Regions from separate parts of the Delftia sp. UME58 genome, predicted to be linked through region 2. Evidence: riboswitches for the same ligand, from Rfam matches in the RefSeq annotation. Region 2 holds a riboswitch; the other holds the start of a gene.
What was found. Region 2 has a riboswitch for S-adenosylhomocysteine ahead of ahcY (adenosylhomocysteinase). Riboswitches for the same ligand answer to the same signal wherever they lie in the genome.
Positions count from the first base shown of each region.

Region 1: another riboswitch for S-adenosylhomocysteine. It lies ahead of metH (methionine synthase); the one in region 2 lies ahead of ahcY (adenosylhomocysteinase).

Region 1 is NZ_LZZV01000098.1:62,973-73,059, reverse strand. Features, by position in the region: gene metH (methionine synthase) at 1-1,674, opposite strand, end outside; S-adenosyl-L-homocysteine riboswitch at 1,702-1,828, opposite strand; gene A9976_RS24850 (FadR/GntR family transcriptional regulator) at 2,106-2,927, shown strand; gene A9976_RS24845 (transporter substrate-binding domain-containing protein) at 2,924-3,730, shown strand; gene A9976_RS24840 (amino acid ABC transporter permease) at 3,762-4,499, shown strand; gene A9976_RS24835 (amino acid ABC transporter permease) at 4,496-5,149, shown strand; gene A9976_RS24830 (amino acid ABC transporter ATP-binding protein) at 5,136-5,882, shown strand; gene A9976_RS24825 (zinc ribbon domain-containing protein) at 5,954-6,313, opposite strand; gene fmdA (formamidase) at 6,360-7,589, opposite strand; gene urtE (urea ABC transporter ATP-binding subunit UrtE) at 7,771-8,460, opposite strand; gene urtD (urea ABC transporter ATP-binding protein UrtD) at 8,481-9,224, opposite strand; gene urtC (urea ABC transporter permease subunit UrtC) at 9,244-10,087, opposite strand, start outside.
Region 2 is NZ_LZZV01000097.1:112,591-122,677, forward strand. Features, by position in the region: gene A9976_RS24420 (23S rRNA (adenine(2030)-N(6))-methyltransferase RlmJ) at 1-107, shown strand, start outside; gene A9976_RS24425 (septal ring lytic transglycosylase RlpA family protein) at 115-1,017, opposite strand; gene metF (methylenetetrahydrofolate reductase [NAD(P)H]) at 1,096-1,923, opposite strand; gene A9976_RS24435 (TlyA family RNA methyltransferase) at 1,946-3,148, opposite strand; gene ahcY (adenosylhomocysteinase) at 3,324-4,754, opposite strand; S-adenosyl-L-homocysteine riboswitch at 4,825-4,909, opposite strand; gene A9976_RS24445 (response regulator) at 4,917-5,651, opposite strand; gene A9976_RS24450 (sensor histidine kinase KdpD) at 5,678-8,392, opposite strand; gene A9976_RS24455 (TorF family putative porin) at 8,439-9,314, opposite strand; gene kdpB (potassium-transporting ATPase subunit KdpB) at 9,398-10,087, opposite strand, start outside.

The DNA of each region.
Region 1 (10,087 bases), on a different contig from region 2:
CAGGCTCTGGGCCACGCTGACGCTGCGCGAGGCATCGGGCACGTAGACCACGGGGCCTTCGTACTTGGGCGCGATCTTGACGGCGGTGTGCACGCGCGAGCAGGTGGCGCCGCCGATCAGCAGCGGAATCTTCTTGATGCGGAAGTAGTCGTCCTTGTGCATCTCGCCGGCGACGTACTGCATCTCTTCGAGGCTGGGCGTGATCAGGCCCGACAGGCCGATGATGTCCGCGCCCTCGGCCTTGGCCCGGGCCAGGATCTCATGGCAGGGCACCATCACGCCCATGTTGATGACCTCGAAGTTGTTGCACTGCAGGACCACGGTGACGATGTTCTTGCCGATGTCGTGCACGTCGCCCTTGACGGTGGCGATGACGATCTTGCCCTTGCTGGACACATCGAGGCCCGCCGCCTCCTGCTGACGCTTTTCCTCTTCGATATAGGGCACGAGGTGGGCCACGGCCTGCTTCATCACGCGCGCCGACTTGACCACCTGGGGCAGGAACATCTTGCCGGCGCCGAACAGGTCGCCCACGATGTTCATGCCGTCCATCAGCGGGCCTTCGATCACGTGCAGCGGGCGGCCGCCGCCCTGCACCACGATCTGCTGGTAGGCCTCTTCGGTGTCGGCGACGATGAAGTCGGTGATGCCGTGCACCAGGGCGTGCGACAGGCGCTCGCCCACGGTCTTCGGGTTCTCGGGCGTGCCGCGCCATTCGAGCTTCTTGCTGTCGTCCTTGGCGGCGCCCTTGGCGGCGTCGGCAATCTCCAGCAGGCGTTCGGCGGCGTCAGGGCGGCGGTTGAGCACCACGTCTTCCACGCGCTCGCGCAGCTGGGGCTCCAGGTCGTCATAGACGCCGACCATGCCGGCGTTGACGATGCCCATGTCCATGCCTGCCGAGATGGCGTGGTACAGGAACACGGTGTGGATGGCCTCGCGCACGGGGTCGTTGCCGCGGAAGCTGAAGCTCACGTTGGAGACGCCGCCCGAGACCTTGGCGCCGGGCAGGTTGCGCTTGATCCAGCGCACGGCCTCGATGAAGTCCACGGCGTAGTTGTCGTGTTCCTCGATGCCGGTGGCCACGGCGAAGATGTTGGGGTCGAAGACGATGTCCTCGGGCGGGAAGCCCACCTCGTCCACCAGGATGCGGTAGGCGCGCTCGCAGATCTCGATCTTGCGCTGGTAGGTGTCGGCCTGGCCCTTCTCGTCGAAGGCCATGACCACGGCGGCCGCGCCGTAGCGCCTGATCAGCCGGGCCTGGCGCTTGAATTCATCCAGGCCTTCCTTCATGGAGATGGAGTTGACGATGCCCTTGCCCTGCAGGCAGCGCAGGCCGGCCTCGATGACTTCCCACTTGGAGCTGTCCACCATGACCGGCACCTTGGCGATGTCGGGCTCGGAGGCGATCAGGTTCAGGAAGCGCACCATGGCGGCCTTGCTGTCCAGCATGGCCTCGTCCATGTTCACGTCGATCACCTGGGCGCCGTTTTCCACCTGCTGGCGTGCCACGGACAGCGCTTCCTCGTACTGCTCGTTGAGGATCATGCGTGCAAAGGCCTTGGAGCCCGTGACGTTGGTGCGCTCGCCCACGTTGACGAACAGCGTGCCCTCGCCGATGGAGACAGGCTCCAGGCCCGACAGACGCATGGGAGGGGGAGTGAAAGAGGACGACATCAAGCTCACCTGCAAAAACGGCATGGCAACAGGTGAGCGTCGTTGGCACCGTGGGCGCGGTCCGGCCGGGAACCTGCACCTGGCCCAAGCCTGACGCGGCACGCGATCCGGTGTACGGATGGGCGGGTGCCGCGCTGCAACGCTCCTCGGGCCAAAGCCCGGGATTCTACGGCGGCTGGCGGCGGCCTGCAGTGCGGGTTTTACGCCCGCATTCGGGGCAGGCCTGCACAAAGCCATGCGGCACTGCACCAAAGCGCGGCAGCGCGGGCCGCCGGCGCCGCCTTCGAGGCGGATGGTCGATACCCCATCGCCCCGGATTCTTTGCAGCGCCTGAGGACAACGCTCCTTTTTTTGCATCTGGCACGCAATTCGCTATCTGCTGGTTACGTGGTCTGACCAGTCAGGCCAAAACCCTCCACCCGCGCCAGCCCATGCAAAGCATTCCGATCTCGATGGCCCAGACGCTGCAGCAGCACATCCTGAGCGGCCACTACCCCGGCGGCAGCCAGCTGCCGCCGCAGCGCGAGCTGGCCCGGCAGCTGGGCATCAGCCGCGCTTCGCTGCGCGAGGCGCTGTCCATGCTGGAGGCCCTGGGCCTGGTCGAGATCCAGCCGGGCAAGGGCGTGCGCATCAACGGCCCGCACAGCGGCCGTGCACGCATGCACCGCGCCTATGCCACCCCGGCGCTGGGCACGCTGTCGCCGCGCCAGCTGATCGAGCTGCGCCTGGTGCTGGAGCCCGGCTGGGCCGCGCTGGCCGCCACCCGCGCCGACGACAGTGGCCTGCGCCAGCTGCAATGGACCCAGTCCCAGCTGGCCCACGCACTGGACCGCAGCGACCTGCTGGCCGCCGCCGACGCCGATCTGCAGTTCCACCTGCTGCTGGCCCAGCTGTCGGGCAATCCGGGCCTGGTGGCCATGGCGCGCCAGCTGGAGCTGGCCATCAGCCACAGCCTGCGCCTGCCCTTTGCCTGGAGCGGCGCCGACGACCAGCCCGTGCGCGAGCACGACGCCATCGTGCAGGCCGTCTGCGCGGGCGATGCGCCGGGTGCCGCGGGCGCCATGCGCGCCCACCTGCTGTCGGCCGCAAGGCGCAGCGGCATCGATCTCGACGCACCGGACGACGCGACGGCGCCCGACGCAACGGCGCCCGACGCAACGGCGCCCGACGCAACGGCGCCCGATACATCTGCGCCCGACCCTGACCCGCTTTCCTTTCGCCTCATCCCCCCTCCCGAAGGAGCTTTCGCATGACTTCCCCCCTGACACCCCGCCGCGCATTCATCCGCACCGCCCTGGCGGCCGCCACCCTGGCCGCAGCCGGCCTGGGCGGCGCAGCCCATGCCGACATGCTGGCCAACATCCAGAAGGCCGGCGTGCTGCGCGTGGCGATTCCGCAGGACTTCCCGCCCTTCGGCTCGCTGGGCACCGACCTGAAGCTGCAGGGCTATGACATCGACATGGCGGCCCTGGTGGCCCAGGAGCTGGGCGTGAAGGTGGAGCTGGTGCCCGTGACCAGCACCAACCGCATTCCCTTCCTGACCACGGGCAAGGCCGACATCGTCATCTCCAGCCTGGGCAAGAACGCCGAGCGCGCCAAGGTGATCGACTTCACCCAGGCCTATGCGCCCTTCCCCAAGAGCGTCTACGGCCCCAAGGACGTGAGCATCAAGGCCCCCGCCGACCTGGCCGGCAAGACCGTGGGCGTGACGCGCGGCTCCACCGAGGACCTGGCCCTCACGCAGGTGGCGCCGGCCTCGGCCACCATCAAGCGCTACGAGGACAACAACGCCACCGCGCAAAGCTATCTGACGGGCCAGGTGCAGCTGGTGACGCTGGGCAACATCGTGGCCAACGCCGTCAACGAGCGCACCAGGCTGCGCCAGCTGGACGTGAAGTTCGCGGTCGAGGACACGCCCTGCTACATCGGCGTGGCCAAGGGCGAGCCGGCGCTGCTGCAGAAGGTGGACGCCATCATCACCAAGCTCAAGGCCGACGGCCGCCTGACCAGCCTGTCCCAGCGCTGGATGAAGATGCCGCTGCCCGCCACCCTGTAACCGCTGCGCCCCTGCTCCCGGAAATCCTTCCATGGCCTATCAATTCGACTTCGGCGCCGTGTTCGACTACAGCGGCCTGCTGGCACAGGGCGCAGGCTTCACGCTGGCGCTGACGGCAGCGGGCGCCGTGCTGGGCGGCGCCATCGGCGTGGCCGGCGGCGTCAGCCGCGCCTGGCGCATTGCGCCGCTGCACTGGCTGTTCAAGGTGTACGTGGAGGGCATACGCAACACGCCCTTCCTGGTGCAGCTGATGTTCGTGTTCTTCGGCCTGCCTTCGCTGGGCGTGCAGATCAACGAATGGCAGGCCTGCCTGCTGACCACGGTGATCAACCTGGGCGCCTACATCACCGAGATCGTGCGCGCCGGCATCCAGGAGACGCCGCGCGGCCAGCTGGAAGCCGCTGGCGCGCTGGGCATGGGCCGCTGGGCGGTCTTCCGCCATGTGGTGCTGCGCCCTGCGCTGCAGCGGGTCTGGCCCTCGCTGAGCAGCCAGATCGTGATCGTGATGCTGGGCACCTCGGTGGTCTCGCAGATCGCCGCCCAGGACCTGACGTTTGCGGCCAACTTCATCCAGTCGCGCAACTTCCGCGCGTTCGAGACCTACCTGGTGGTGACGGCCGCGTACTTCTTGCTGGCCCTGGCACTGCGCCAGCTGCTGGCCTGGATAGGCCAGCGCTTCGTGGTGGGCCGCCGCACGCCGCGTGCAGCCCGGCCCGCTGTACCTGCTGCACCCGCTGCACCTGCAACCACTGCCGGAGACGCCGCATGATTGCCGACATTCCCCTGCTGCCCATCCTGGCCAAGCTGGCCGAGGGCCTGCTGGCCACGCTGGCGCTGTCGCTGCTGGCCTTCGTGCTGGGCGGCGCCACCGGATTGCTGGTGCTGTTCGCCCGCGTGGGCCGCAGCCTGAACCTGCGCCGCCTGGCCAAGGCCTATATCCAGGCCTTCCAGAACACGCCGCTGCTGATGCAGATGTTCATCGTGTTCTTCGGCTCGTCCATGGCCGGCCTGGACCTCTCGCCCTGGACGGCGGCCGCCATCGGCCTGACGCTGTACACCAGCGCCTACCTGGCCGAGGTCTGGCGCGGCTGCGTGGAGTCCATCCCCAGCGGCCAGTGGGAAGCCTCGTCCAGCCTGGCCATGGGCTACCTGCAGCAGATGCGCCATGTGGTGCTGCCGCAGGCGCTGCGCCTGTCGATAGCGCCCACGGTCGGCTTCTCGGTGCAGATCATCAAGGGCACGGCGGTGGCCTCGATCATCGGTTTCAGCGAGCTGACCAAGCTCGGCTCCATGCTGGCCAACGCCACCTTCCAGCCCTTCCTCATCTACGGCCTGGTCGCCGCAGGCTACTTCCTGCTGTGCTGGCCCCTGTCCCTCTACGCATCCCATCTGGAGAAGAAACTCTATGCCGCTCGTTGATGTGCGCGCCGTTCACAAGCATTACGGCAACAACCATGTGCTCAAGGGCGTGGACCTGAGCGTGGACAGCGGCCAGGTGGTCGCCATCATCGGCCGCAGCGGCTCGGGCAAGAGCACGCTGCTGCGCTCCATCAACGGGCTGGAGGCCATCCAGTCCGGCCAGATCGTGGTGGACGACGCCGTGCTCAAGGGCTCGGAGGGCAGCGCACCCTCGCCCGCCCAGCTGCGCGCGCTGCGCCTGAACGTGGGCATGGTGTTCCAGCAGTTCAACCTGTTCCCGCACCTGACGGCGGGCGAGAACGTGGCCCTGTCGCCCACCGTGGTCAAGGGCGTGAAAAAGCCCGAGGCGGCGGCACTGGCGCGCCAGATGCTGGCCAAGGTCGGCCTGGGCGACAAGTACGACAGCTACCCCGACCAGCTCAGCGGCGGCCAGCAGCAGCGCGTGGCCATTGCGCGCGCGCTGGCCATGCAGCCCAAGGTGCTGCTGTGCGACGAGATCACCTCGGCCCTGGACCCGGAGCTGGTCAACGAGGTGCTGGCCGTGGTCAAGCAGCTCGCCGCCGAGGGCATGACGCTGATCATGGTCACGCACGAGATGCGCTTTGCCCGCGACGTGGGCGACCAGCTGGTGTTCATGCACCAGGGCCTGATCCACGAAAGCGGCCCGGCCAAGCAGCTGTTCGCCAGCCCGCAGACGCCGGAGCTGGCAGGCTTCATCGGCGCCGTGCACTGAGCGGTACGCCCAGGCAGGAAAAAGGCCCGCGTCGCGGGCCTTTTTGCATCGGTGCGGCGCAGGGGCCGCTGTCAGTGGCTGATCATCCAGGGCCGCTTGGTCGGGAAGGTCTTGGCGCCGTTGGGCGCCGTGACCGTGGAGCCGCGCTTGCTGGCGCCGCTGCAGCAGCCGCAGCCCGAAGGGTGGCGCATGCGCGCGTAGCTGCCCTCGGCCACATCGCGTGAGCGTCTGGGCTCGTGCCGGGCACGCTCGTTGGTGTCGTGGGCGCGGCGCTGCTCGGGGCTGGTGCAGGCCAGGCGCGGCGCGCTGACGAAGACGCGTGGCGATGCCGCCTCGCAGCTGGGGCAGGGCGCGGGCTCGTTGCGCTGCGAGAGGCTGCGCAGCGCGTCGAAGCCGCCGCATGCGGTGCAGTGGTAGTCATAGGTGGGCATGGGCGGCCTCTGGCGGATGGTGGATAGCGGGTGTCGTATGTCGGGCTTACTTGTCCTGGGCGATGGGCAGGTCCACCCCGCCCGTGATGATCTTCTGTGGACCCTCGGCCGTGGGATTGATGTCGAAGTCGAAGATCTCCGTGGGCAGCCACAGCGTGGCGCAGGCATTGGGCACGTCCACCACGCCGCTGATGTGGCCCTGCACGGGCGCCGTGCCCAGCAGCGAGTAGGCCTGGGCGCCGCTGTAGCCGAATTTCTTCAGGTACTCGATGGCGTTCAGGCAGGCCTGGCGGTAGGCCACGGTCACGTCCAGGTAGTGCTGCTTGCCCTTTTCGTCCACCGAGATGCCTTCGAAGATCAGGTAGTCCTTGTAGTTGGGCGTCATGGGGCTGGGCTTGAAGATGGGGTTCTTGATGCCGTACTTGGCCATGCCGCCCTTGATCAGCGAGACCTTCATGTGCACCCAGCCGGCCATCTCGATGGCGCCGCAGAAGGTGATCTCGCCATCGCCCTGGCTGAAGTGCAGGTCGCCCACGCTCAGGCCCGCGCCGTCCACGTAGACGGGGAAGAACACGCGCGAGCCGCGCGAGAGGTCCTTGATGTCGCAGTTGCCGCCGTGCTCGCGCGGCGGCACGGTGCGTGCGCCTTCGGCGGCGGCCTTGTCGCGCGCCTCGCCCTGCATCTGGCCCATGTGGGCGGTGCTGGCGTTGGGCGGGTTGGCCAGGCCGGGAATGCGGTCGGGGTCGGTGGCGATGAGGCCGGTCTCGCGCTCATTCCAGCTGGCCAGCATCTTGGGGTCGGGCAGGCAGCCGATCAGTCCCGGGTGGATGAGGCCCGCGAAGTTGACGCCGGGGATGTGGCGGCTCTTGGTGAACATGCCGTGGAAGTCCCAGATGGACTTCTGGGCCAGCGGGAAATGCTCGTCCAGGAAGCCGCCGCCATTCTGCTTGGAGAAAAAGCCGTTGAAGCCCCAGAGGCTGTCGTCGCGCGCGCCGATGTCCAGCAGGTCCACCACCAGCAGGTCGCCGGGCTGCGCGCCCTTGACGCCCACGGGGCCGGACAGGAAGTGGACGGTGGACAGGTCCACGTCGCGCACGTCTTCGGCGCTGTCGTCGTTCTTGATGGCGCCGCCGGTCCAGTCATAGGTCTCCAGCTTGAACTCCGCGCCCGGCTCCACCCAGACCGCCATGGGGATGTCGGGATGCCAGCGGTTGTGCACCTGCGGGTTGTCGTAGGGGGACTGGTTGAGATCGACCTTGATCAGGGTTTCGGCCATGGTGTGCTCCTTGCGATGGCAGTGGAAAAAGAGAGGAACTCGGCGCCTGCATCGACCGCGGTGAATGAAACCGGCACGGCACAACCCAGGGACACCAAGGAAGGGCCGCCCCGCACCGAGGGTGTCGTCCCCCTCCCGCGTGCGAGAGAGGGGGAAGCGGCGCAGCCGCTCAGGGGGTGCTTCATACAGAGAGGTAGGACTTGATGCGCTGCTCGTCGGTATCTGCTCTGGCCGTCTCATGGACCAGGCGCCCGCCCTCGATGACGAACAGCCGGTCGGCCACATCCATGGCGAAGGAAAGCACCTGCTCGCTGACCACGATGGTGATGCGGCGCAGCTTGCGGATCTCGTTGAGCGCCTTGGCGATGTCCTTGATGATGGAAGGCTGTATGCCCTCGGTGGGCTCGTCCAGCAGCAGCACCTTGGGGTCGGTGACCAGGGCGCGCGCAATGGCCAGCTGCTGCTGCTGCCCGCCCGAGAGGTTGCCGCCCTTGCGCCGGCGCATGTCCCAGAGCACGGGGAACAGGGCGTAGATGTCGTCGGGCACCTGGCGCGTCTTCGCGTTCTCCAGGCCCGTCTGTATGTTCTCCTCCACGGTCAGCGTGGGGAAGATCATGCGGCCCTGGGGCACGTAGGCAATGCCCTTGGCCACGCGCCGGAAGCTCTCGTCCTTCGTGACGTCCTGGCCGGCCACGGTGATCTGGCCGCTCTTGGCGGGCATGACGCCCATCAGGCTTTTGAACAGCGTGGTCTTGCCCATGCCGTTGCGGCCCATGATGGCCACGGTTTCGTTCTCGCGGCCCTCGAAGCTGATGCCGTGCAGCGCCTCGCTCTGGCCATAGGCCACGTACAGATCCTTGACTTGCAGCATGTGAATTCCTTGTGCGTGCCTCAGTGGCCGAGGTAGACGTCGATGACCTTGGGGTCGGCCTGCACCTTGTCCATGGGACCCTCGGCGAGGATCTTTCCCTGGTGCATGACGGTGACCTTGTGCGCGATGCGCGCCACGAACTCCATGTCGTGCTCGATGACGATGACGGAGCGGTTCTTGCAGATGCGCTGCAGCAGCTCGGCCGTCAGTTCGCGCTCGCGGGCGCTCATGCCGGCGATGGGCTCGTCCAGCATCAGCAGCTCGGGCTCCTGCATGAGCAGCATGCCGATCTCCAGCCACTGCTTCTGGCCATGGCTGAGCAGGCCGGCCTCGGTGTCCAGGCGCTCGTCCAGGCCGATGTCGGCGGCCACGGCCTGCACGCGATCGCGCACCGCCTCCGTGCACTTGAAGGCCAGCGCGCCGAAGACCGAGCGGCCTTGCGGGTAGGAGACCTCCAGGTTCTGGAAGACCGACAGGTTCTCGTAGATGGACGGCGTCTGGAACTTGCGCCCGATCCCCAGGCGCACGCGCTTGTGCTCGGCCATGCGGGTGAGTTCCTCGTTCTTGAACTTGATGCTGCCGGCCGTGGCGCGGGTCTTGCCGCAGATCAGGTCCAGCAGCGTGGTCTTGCCCGCGCCGTTGGGGCCGATGATGACGCGCAGCTCGTTCCTGTCGATGTACAGGTTCAGCGCGTCGATGGCCTTGAAGCCGTCGAAGGAGACCGTCAGGTCTTCCACGGCCAGCGTGAAGTCGGTATTGCTCATGGTGTGCTCCCGCTGTGGTTCAGGCGCCCTGGCGGCCCATGCCTTCGGACAGGGCGGACGTGGGCTTGGTGGCGGCCGGGGCCGGGGCAGGTGCTGCCTGGGCCACCTGCGCTGCGGCAGGCGCTGCGCCAGGTGCCGTGCCCTTGCGGCGGCTGTTCCACCACGGAACGATGCGGCTTTCCCACAGGCCGGCCAGCCCCATCGGGAAGGCCATGGTCACGCCGATGAACAGGCCTGCCATGAGGAACAGCCACAGGTCCGGGAAGCTCTCCGAGAAATAGGTCTTGCCCGCGTTGACCAGCAGCGTGCCGTACACGGCGCCCACCAGGCTCATGCGCCCGCCCACGGCGGCGTAGATGACCATCTCGATGGAGGGCACGATGCCCACGAAGCTGGGCGACATGAAGCCCACCTGCAGCGTGAACATGGCGCCGCCTATGCCCGACAGCGCAGCGGCCAGGCAGAACACGAAGACCTTGAAGTTGGCCACGTCGTAGCCGGAAAAGCGCACGCGGTCTTCCTTGTCGCGCATGGCCAGCAGCAGGGTGCCCACCTTGCCAGTCTGTATCCAGCGGCACAGCACGATGGCGCCGATCAGCAGGGCCACGCAGACGTAGTAGAGGATGTACTTGGCGCTGTCCGTGCGCGTGTCCCAGCCCCACAGCGTCTTGAGGTCGGTCATGCCGTTGACGCCGCCCGTGTAGCCCTGCTGGCCGATGATGAGCACGGTGACGATCAGCGCCACGGCCTGCGTGATGATGGCGAAGTACACCCCGCCCACGCGGCGCTTGAACATGGCGAAGCTGATGAGCCAGGCCAGCAGCGTGGGCACGGCGATGACGGCGGCCAGCGAGAACGGCAGG
Region 2 (10,087 bases):
ATCCGCCGTTCAATCTCAAGGAACAGCTCAAGCCGGCCATGCCGCAGCTGGTCAAGCTGCTCGGTCAGGACGAGAACGCGGCCTTCACGCTCGAATCCGGCGGCTGAACGCGGCTCAGCGCGAGCTCGATGCGGCAGAGGCCACTGCCGTGGCCGAGGCTGCGGCAGGCGCAGCGGCCTTCGCCACCGGCTTGGCGGCAGGGGCGGCACGGCTGGCCACGGCCGTGCGTGCATTGGGCCTGGGCGCGGGTGCCTTGGCCTGCACGCGCGGCCGGACCGGGGCCTTTGCCTGAACCTGGGTCCGCGCCTGTGTTTGTGCCTGTGCCTTGGCCTGCTGCGTCTTCTTGAGGGACTCGGCCTTCCTGGCCGTGACCAGGGTTTCGGGGCACTCTTCCTCGCCTTCGTCGAGCTGCCACAGCTCCACGGGCTTGATGCCCAGGCCGACCATGCCCAGCTCCTGCGCAGCAGCCTGGCTCAGGTCGATCACGCGGCCGGGAGCGAACGGGCCTCGGTCATTGATGCGCACCACCACCGTCCTGCCTGTCGCGGCGCTGCGCACGCAGACACGGCTGCCGAAGGCGAAGCTGCGGTGCGCAGCCGTCAGTTCTTCCTTGTCGAAACGCTCGCCGCTGGCCGTCAGCCTGCCATGCAGGCCCGGGCCGTACCAGGATGCCAGGCCTTGCTGGTCGCTGTCGCGCGACGGCACAAGGGCGAAGTCGGGATTGGAGGGCGCCTCGGCACTGTCTTCGGGCGAGGCCGGCTCGGAGGGCTTGGCATCCGAGGATTTGCTGGCCGGCTGCGCGGCCCGCGAAGTGCGGCCACCGCGCTTGCCGGCCGAGGGCACGGCCGCTGGCGTCTGGCCCTCGGCCACGGTTGCGGCCCCTGCCGCACCCGCCATCAAGGCACCGGACTCGGCATCGGTTTCGGCCACGGGAGCCGGTGCGCAGCCAGCCAGGGTGGCGGTGATGGCACACATGGCCAGCCAGCGCCAATGCGGGCGTCGAAAATTACGATCCATGGGCAAAAACCTCCAGGGAACGCCTGACCGTTCCCAAGTTCTAGAGGGCCGCCCGGGGCCGGCGCAGTGGCTGCGCGCTCAAAGGCCCAATCGATCGCAGATTTCCAGCGTGGCGACGCTCTGGTTCATCGTATAGAAGTGCAGCCCGGGAGCGCCCTGGCTGCGCAACTGCTCGCATAGACGGGACACGACATCGAGGCCGAAGGCGCGAATGGACGCCGTGTCATCTCCGTAAGCCTGCAGACGCAGGCGGATCCAGCGCGGGATCTCGGCGCCGCAGGCGTCCGAGAAGCGCATCAGCTGCGTAGAGCTGGTGATGGGCATGATGCCGGGAACAACCGGTGCATCAAGCCCCATGCCGCGCGCCGCATCAACGAAACGGCAGTAGGCGTCGGCATTGTAGAAATATTGGGTGATCGCGGAATCCGCGCCAGCGCGCACTTTAGCCGCAAACGCTTCCAGATCGGAATGTGGGGATTTCGCCTGCGGATGGACCTCGGGATAGGCTGCCACCTCGATGTGGAACCAGTCGCCGAACTCGCGGCGGATGAATTCCACGAGGTCGCTGGCGTACTGGAATTCACCGCCCAGGCCGTAGCCGCTGGGCAGGTCGCCGCGCAGCGCGACGATGCGGCGCACGCCCATGGCCTTGAGCTCCTGCAGCTCGGCACGCACCTTGTCGTGCGTGGCGCCCACGCAGGAGAAATGCGATGCTGCGCTGACGCCTTCGCTCTGGATGTCACGCACCATGTTGAAGGTGCCGGCCTGTGTGGAGCCGCCCGCGCCATAGGTGACGGAGCAGAACTGGGGCTTGCGCGCATAGAGGTTCTTGCGCACCTGCACATGCTTGGCCGCGCCTTCGGGCGTCTTGGTCGGGAAGAATTCGAAGCTGATCGGAAAGCTCATGTAAGACTCACTGCTCAGTGTTTCATTCGTTGCGTTTGCGCAGCTTGGCGCGCCCCGGTCCGGGCACGCCGAACTCGGTGCTGGTGTCGATCACACGCTCGTTGCGCTGCTCGCGCAGCACGGTGCGGGACACGCGCTTGGGCGCGGCCGGCTTAGGCGCGGCCTTCACGGCCGAACGGGGCTCGTCGTCGTCCTGCGTTTCAGGCTGTGCAGGCTCCTTCACCACGGCCGCCTGCTGGGCATGCACGAAGAATTCGCGGTTGCCGTCACCGCCTTCGATGGCCGACTCCATCCAGCCCTTGACCTCCAGGCCCAGCTCGCCCAGGCAGGTGCGGATGCGCTGCTCCACCTCGGTGAACAGGGCCGCATCGCGCACGATGCCGCCCTTGCCGACCTGGCCCGGCTGCAGTTCGAACTGCGGCTTGACCAGCATCAGCAGCTGGCCATGCGGCTTGAGCAGGCGCGTGACGGCCGGCAGCACCAGGGTCAGCGAGATGAAGGACAGATCGCCCGTGACGAAGTCGAACTGCGGCGTGATGTCCACGTCGGCAAACTCCGCGCGGCGGCGGCGCTGCGTGGCCACCGTGCCTTCTTCCCGGGCCTTGCCCTTGGCCGCGCGCTCGGCCTTGAAGGCCTCGATCTCTTTTTCCTTGGCGTCGTCGCTGTCGTCGTAGTCTTCATCGACCAGACCGCCGTTGCGCATCCAGGCATAGGGCGCCACGGGCTGGGTGTCGTTGTCGTCGGGATCTTCTTCCCAGCGTTCGGACAGCACTTCCTCGCAGGACTCCTGCAGGCCCTCGGCCGTCACCGCGCGGGCATTGACGCCCTCGACGCAGATCACGCGCACATCCGAGCGCAGCCGGTCATGCAACTGGCCATGGCCCACATCCACGCCGATGACCTGGGCGGCGCCCGCCTGCAGCAGGCAGTCGGTGAAGCCGCCCGTGCTCTGGCCCACGTCCAGGCAGCGCAGGCCCTGCACCGACAGCTTGGTGGCCGCCAGCGCGCCTTCCAGCTTCAGCCCGCCGCGCGAGATGAACCGGGCCTCGGCCCCGTCCAGCAACTGCAGCTCGGCCCCCGCAGGAATCTCGTCGCCGTTCTTGGCAACCTTCTTCCAAGGCGTCAGCGGCGTCATGCGCCATTGCACGCCACCCGCAATCAGCCGCTGCGCCTGCGAGCGCGTGGCCGCATGGCCGGCTTCCACCAAAAATACATCTGCGCGCATAGCGTCGTTCCCAGGAAATCTCTAAACCAATGACGCCAAGCGGCGTCGCACCCCACAACTGGCAGGGCCCAACTCAGGGACACCGAGCAAGGGCCGCCCCGCCGCGAGGGTGTCGTCCCCCTCCCTTGCGAAGCAAGTAGAGAGGGGGAAGCGGCGCAAGCCGCTCAGGGGGTGCTTAGTAGCGATAAGTTTCGGGCTTGTAGGGACCCTGCTTGCTCACGCCGATATAGGCAGCCTGGCCGTCCGTCAGTTCGGTCAGCATGGCGCCGACCTTCTTCAGGTGCAGGCGGGCGACCTTCTCGTCCAGGATCTTGGGCAGCACGTAGACCTTGCCGACCTCGTAGGCATCGGGCTTGGTGAACAGCTCGATCTGGGCGATGGTCTGGTTGGCGAACGAGGCGCTCATCACGAAGCTGGGGTGGCCGGTGGCGCAGCCCAGGTTCACCAGGCGGCCCTTGGCCAGCAGGATGATCTTCTTGCCGTCAGGGAAGGTGATGTGGTCCACCTGGGGCTTGATTTCTTCCCACTGGTACTGCTCGATGGAGGCGACGTCGATCTCGTTGTCGAAGTGGCCGATGTTGCAGACGATGGCTTCGTTCTTCATGGCCACCATGTGCTCGTGGCGGATGATGTCGCGGTTGCCGGTGGTGGTCACGAAGATGTCGGCCTTGTCGGCTGCCCACTCCATGGTCACGACCTTGTAGCCTTCCATGGCCGCCTGCAGGGCGTTGATGGGATCGATCTCGGTGACCCACACCTGGGCCGACAGCGCGCGCAGCGCCTGGGCGCAGCCCTTGCCCACGTCGCCGTAGCCGGCCACCACGGCAACCTTGCCGGCGATCATCACGTCGGTGGCGCGCTTGATGCCGTCCACCAGAGATTCGCGGCAGCCGTAGAGGTTGTCGAACTTGCTCTTGGTGACCGAGTCGTTGACGTTGATGGCACGGAACTTCAGCGTGCCCTTGGCCGACATCTCGTTGAGGCGGTGCACGCCGGTCGTGGTCTCTTCGGTCACGCCGATGATGTGGGCGCTCTTGCGCGTGTACCAGGTGGGGTCCTGGGCCAGCTTGGCGCGGATGGCGGCGAAGGCGATCTTCTCTTCTTCGGAGGCGGGGTTGTCCAGCACGGACAGGTCCTTTTCGGCGCGCATGCCCAGGTGCAGCAGCATGGTGGCGTCGCCGCCGTCGTCCAGGATCATGTTCGGGCCTTCGCCTTCGGTGCCGGCGGCGCCGAATTCAAAGATGCGGTGGGTGTAGTCCCAGTAGTCGGCCAGCGATTCACCCTTGATGGCGAACACGGGCGTGCCCGTGGCGGCGATGGCGGCGGCGGCATGGTCCTGCGTCGAGAAGATGTTGCACGACGCCCAGCGCACTTCGGCGCCCAGGGCCTTGAGCGTCTCGATCAGCACGGCCGTCTGGATGGTCATGTGCAGCGAGCCGGTGATGCGCGCGCCCTTGAGGGGCTGGGCAGCGGCGAATTCCTCGCGCGTGGCCATCAGGCCGGGCATTTCGGTTTCGGCGATCAGGATTTCCTTGCGGCCCCAGGCGGCAAGGGAAATGTCAGCGATGGCCGTGTCGGCGGAAACGGGACGAACAGCAGCGTTCATGGTTTTCTCCAAAAGATGAATGAAAAACCACGTTCTGCGGGAGACGAAAAAAAGCTCACCGCACAGAAAGCGTGGGCGAGCGTCGTTGCAGGTATGACTCCGAGCCTCGCGACCACGCCTGATGTGTGGGGGCCGCTGCAACGCTCCTCGGAGAGGCGCTGATTATACCGATCCCGGGGATGCCTCACCGCCCAGCCCCACAAGCCGGTAGCCCACCTGCAGCTCGGTCACCAGGTGGCGCGGCTGGGCCGGCTCGTCCTCGATCTTCTGGCGCAGATTGGCCATGTGCACGCGCAGGTAATGGGCACGGCCCAGGTACTCGGGGCCCCAGACCTGCAGCAGCAGCTGGCGGTGGGTGAGCACCCGGCCCTGGGCGGCGATCAGGGCCGCCAGCAGGCGGAATTCGATGGGCGTGAGGTGCACCGGCTGCCCCGCGCGCCGCACCTCATGCGTGGCCAGGTCCACCTGCACCGGGCCGAAGTGCACCTGGCTGGAGGCGCCTGCGCCGCCCGCGGGCCCCAGCTGCTGACGCCGCCGCAGCATCACGCGCAGCCGGGCCAGCAGCTCGGGCACGCCGAAGGGCTTGACCAGGTAGTCGTCGGCGCCGGCATCCAATGCGGCCACCTTCTCGTCCTCGCGCTCGCGCGCGGAAAGCACGAGCACGGGCACGGAGGACCATCCGCGCAGCTCGGTGAGAACCTGCTTGCCGTCGGCATCCGGCAGGCCCAGGTCGAGGATGACCAGGTCGGGCTGGCGGCTCGCCGCCTCGATCAGGCCCCGGCGCGCGCTGTCTGCCTCGAAGACCTGCCAGCCTTCGTCTTCCAGCACCAGGCGCACGAAGCGGCGGATGCCGGGGTCGTCCTCGATCATCAGGATGCGGTTGACAGGCGTGCTCATGGGAGGCTTTCGTGCATGGCGGGACTCTAATCCAGCGCAGGCTGCTCGGGCACGGGAAAGCGCAGCGTGAAGACGGTGCCTGGGCCGGGCCGCGCGGCGGCAGCCTCGATGCGCCCGCCATGCGCCTCGACAATGCTGCGCACCAGTGCGAGGCCCAGGCCTATGCCCGAGACGGTGGACTCGGCCGTGCCGCGCGTGAAGGGCTCGAACAGCGTCTCCACCGGCAGGTGGGACGGCAGGCCCGGCCCGCCGTCGCGCACGGACAGCAGCAGTTCGCCATCCTGCACGCGCGCACTGATGGCCAGCGGCGTGCCGGCCGGCGTGTACTTGGCGGCGTTGTCCAGCAGATTGACCAGCACGCGCTCCATGAGCAGGGCATCGAGCTGCAGCAGCGGCAGGCTGGCGGGCACGTCGGTGCTCACGGGATGCTGGCCCAGGCGCGCGCGCATCTGGCGCAGCGCGCTGCCGACCACTTCGTCCAGCGGCAGCCATTCGCGCTGCAGGTGCACGCCGCCTTGCTGCAGGCGCGCCATGTCCAGCAGGTTCTCCACCAGGCGCTGCATGGCCTGCGCCTGGATGCGGACCTGCTCCAGCATGTCGGCCGCGCCGCCCGGCGGCACATGGCGCTGCGCGGCCTCGGCCGCGCCCAGGATGGTGGTCAGCGGGGTGCGCAGGTCGTGCGAGACGGCCGACAGCAGGGTGTTGCGCATGCGTTCGCCCTCCATGGCGATCTGGGTCTGCTGGGCCACGGCCACGAAGTGCTGGCGCTCCAGCGCCAGCGCCACCTGGCTGGCGCAGGCCTCCAGCAGGCGCTGCTCCTCGGGCACCTCCAGGCGCTGCGGCGCACGCAGCTGCAGCACCAGCACGCCGCGCATGCGCACGGGTGCGGCCAGCGGCACATAGCGGGCCGGTGCGGCCGGCAGCGTGTCCGTGCCCTGGCCGGCCTGCTGGCCGTGGTCCATGGCCCAACGCGCAATGCTGTCGTCCATGGGGCAGGGGCCGCCGCCCGCGGGCCGCAGGCGCTCGTCGGCATCGGGCAGCAGCAGTCCGGCCTGGGCGTCGAACACGCCCGAGACCGTGCGCAGCGCGATCTCCACCACCTGCTCCTGCGTGAGCGCGCCCGACAGGTCGCGCGCCAGCCGTGCCAGGGCGCCCGCGCGGCGCTCGCGCTCGGCCGCCACGCGCGCCTCATGCCGCAGCCGCGCCATGAGCTGGCCGCAGACCAGGGCCACGCCCAGCATCAGCACGAAGGTGAACAGGTACTGCGTGTCGTTGACATGGAAGGAGCCGCGCGGCGGCACGAAGAAGTAGTCGAAGCACAGTACCGACAGCAACGCGGCCCAGGCACCGGGGCCCCGCCCCCAGCGCAGCGAAGACAGCACGACGATGAGCAGGAACAGCATGACCACGTTGGCCGGGTCGAAGACGCGCAGCAGCTGCTCGGCCAACACCGTGGCGGCCAGGCAAGCCAGGGTGACGCCGGCATAGCCCTTCCACGGCAGCGGTGCGCGCCGCAGCAGCGCGGAAGTTGCGGCAGGAGGGGCCTCGGTCCGGGCCGCGCTGGAGCCACCGGAGAGCACCAGCACATCGATATCGGGATGCAGGTGCGTGATGCGGTCGGGCAGGCTGCGCGTCCACCAGCGCCAGGGCGACCAGGCCGGGCGTGGCGGCTGGGCCAGCACCAGGCGGCTGGCGTTGCGCTCGCGCGCGAAGGCGACCAGGGCCTCGGCCACATCGGCGCCCGGCAGCGTGGCCGTCTCGGCGCCCAGGCGAGCGGCCAGGGCCAGGGTCTTGAGCACGGCGGCCTGCACGCTGCGCGGGCGGTGCTGGCGCTGGGGGGCGTCCACGTAGACCACCATCCAGTCCGCATCGAGCCGGCGCACCATGCGCGCGACCTGGCGCACCAGCGCATCGTCGCCTGCGCGGCCGGCCACCGCCACCAGCAGGCGCTCGCGTGCAGGCCAGACCGTGCCTATGGAGCGCTCGCGCCGGTAGTCGCGCATGTCCTCGTCCACGCGGTCGGCCGTGCGGCGCAGCGCCAGTTCGCGCAGCGCCAGCAGGTTGCCACGGCGAAAGAAATTGCGCGAGGCCCGCTCGGCCTGCTCCAGCATGTAGACCTTGCCGTCCTTCAACCGGCGCAGCAGCTCGTCGGGCGAGATATCGACGACGATGACCTCGTCGGCATCGTCGAAGACCTGGTCGGGCACGGTCTCGCGCACCGTGATGCCCACGATGCCGCCCACCACGTCGTTCAGGCTTTCCAGGTGCTGCACGTTGATCGTGGTCCAGACATCGATGCCCGCGTCCAGCAGTTCCTGCACGTCCTGCCAGCGCTTGGGATGGCGCGAGCCTGGCGCATTGCTGTGCGCCAGCTCATCGAGCAGCAGCACGCGCGGCCGCCGCGCGAGCGCCGCATCCAGGTCGAACTCGCGCAGCGTCCGCCCCTGGTGCGGCAGCTCGCGCAGCGGCAGTTGCTCCAGGCCATGCAGTTGCTGCGCCGTTTCCTTGCGGCCATGGGTTTCCACGAGTCCCACCAGAACCTCGCGGCCCCCCTGGCGTTCGCGCTGGGCGGCGGCCAGCATGGCGTAGGTCTTGCCCACGCCTGCATTCGATCCGAAGTAGATGCGCAGCTTGCCCCTGCCCGCCTGCGCCTGCTCATGGCGCAGGCGCGCGACCAGGGCGTCGGGATCGGGGCGCGGCAGGCCGGGCGAAGCCGGGTCGGCAGAGGGCGAAATGGGCATGGTTCTCAGCCTAGCACCAGGGCGTGCTCAAACACCAGAAGGACGCCTAGAACGCCGCCGACAGCGACAGCACCCAGCCGCTGCGCCCCAGGCTTTGCATCTGGCCCGCCGCGTTGGCCGCGCGGTAGTAGCGCGTGTCGGCCGAGGTGCCGGCCCAGGCCAGCGTGGCCGTCCATGGGCCCCAGCTGCGGGCCAGCGAGACGCGCCAGTCGGCATACGACAGTGCGCTGTAGTTGCGCACCTGCGTGTGGCCGGCATGCAGGCCCAGCACGGCCCAGTCGCCCAGCGGGTGCTGGTAGTTCAGGTCCAGATAACTGCTGCCGCGTGAGCTGCCGCTGCCGGGAAGTGCCTCGGCAAAGGCCGTGGCCGCCGTGCTGTCGCGCAGCCCGAAGTAAGGCGTGAGCGCCAGCGACCATTTGGCGCTGAAGCCGCCGTTGGTGACGCCCAGATAGGCCTCGGTGGTGTCGTAGCGCACGCCGCCGCTGCCATCCCCGCGGGGCACGCGCGCGCCGGGGTAGTTGTAGTGCAGCAGGCCGATGTCACCCGTCCAGCCCGCCGGCAATTCGGTGCGCCAGCCGCCGTACAGGTCCAGCTCCAGTGCGCGGCCGTCCAGATAGCTGTGCCGCGACACGCTGGAGCCGGACACGCCCAGGTAGGCGCCGCGCGGCAGCGACAGCTCCAGCCCGCCCTGCAGCGCCGGCCCCATCCAGCTTTGCGAGATGCCACGGAAACGGTAGTCGCTGAGCAGCGCCACGCTGCCGGTGAGCGCGTAGGCGGGTGCGGGCGATTCCTGGGCAGCGGCGCTGGCAGCGCTGACGGGGGAGGTCTCGGCCTGCGCATGGCAGGATGCGGCCGCCAGCGACAACAGTGCAGCCAGTGAAACACGGGGGAAGAAACGGGGGACGGCACAAGCGGTCGTCATGGAAGAAACGGATTTCATCTTGGTTTTTTGTACAGAGAAAGCAAGGCGGTGCCTGCCCGGCCGGGCAGGCTTGCCGCCAAAGATCAGGCCAGGCCCAGAGCCACCAGCAGCATGTCGATCAGCTTGATGCCGATGAAGGGAACGACCAGGCCCCCCAGTCCGTAGACCAGCAGGTTGCGCCGCAGCAGGGCCGAGGCGCCGATGGCGTGGTAGGGAACGCCACGCAAGGCCAGCGGAATCAGCACGATGATGATCAGCGCGTTGAAGATCACGGCGCTCAGGATGGCCGAGCCCGGGCTGGCCAGTCCCATGACATTGAGCGCCGACAGCTGCGGATACGTGCCCACGAAGGCGGCCGGGATGATGGCGAAGTACTTGGCCACGTCGTTGGCCACGCTGAAGGTGGTCAGCGCGCCGCGCGTCATCAGCATCTGCTTGCCGGTCTCCACGACCTCGATGAGCTTGGTCGGGTTGCTGTCCAGGTCCACCATGTTGCCGGCTTCCTTGGCCGCCTGGGTGCCGCTGTTCATGGCCACGGCCACATCGGCCTGGGCCAGTGCGGGCGCGTCATTGGTGCCGTCGCCGGTCATGGCCACCAGGCGGCCTGCGGCCTGGTGTTCGCGGATCAGGCGCAGCTTGTCCTCGGGCGTGGCTTCGGCCAGGTAGTCGTCCACGCCGGCCTCGGCCGCAATGGCCGCCGCCGTGAGCGGGTTGTCGCCCGTGATCATCACGGTCTTGATGCCCATGCGGCGCAGCTCGGCAAAGCGTTCGCG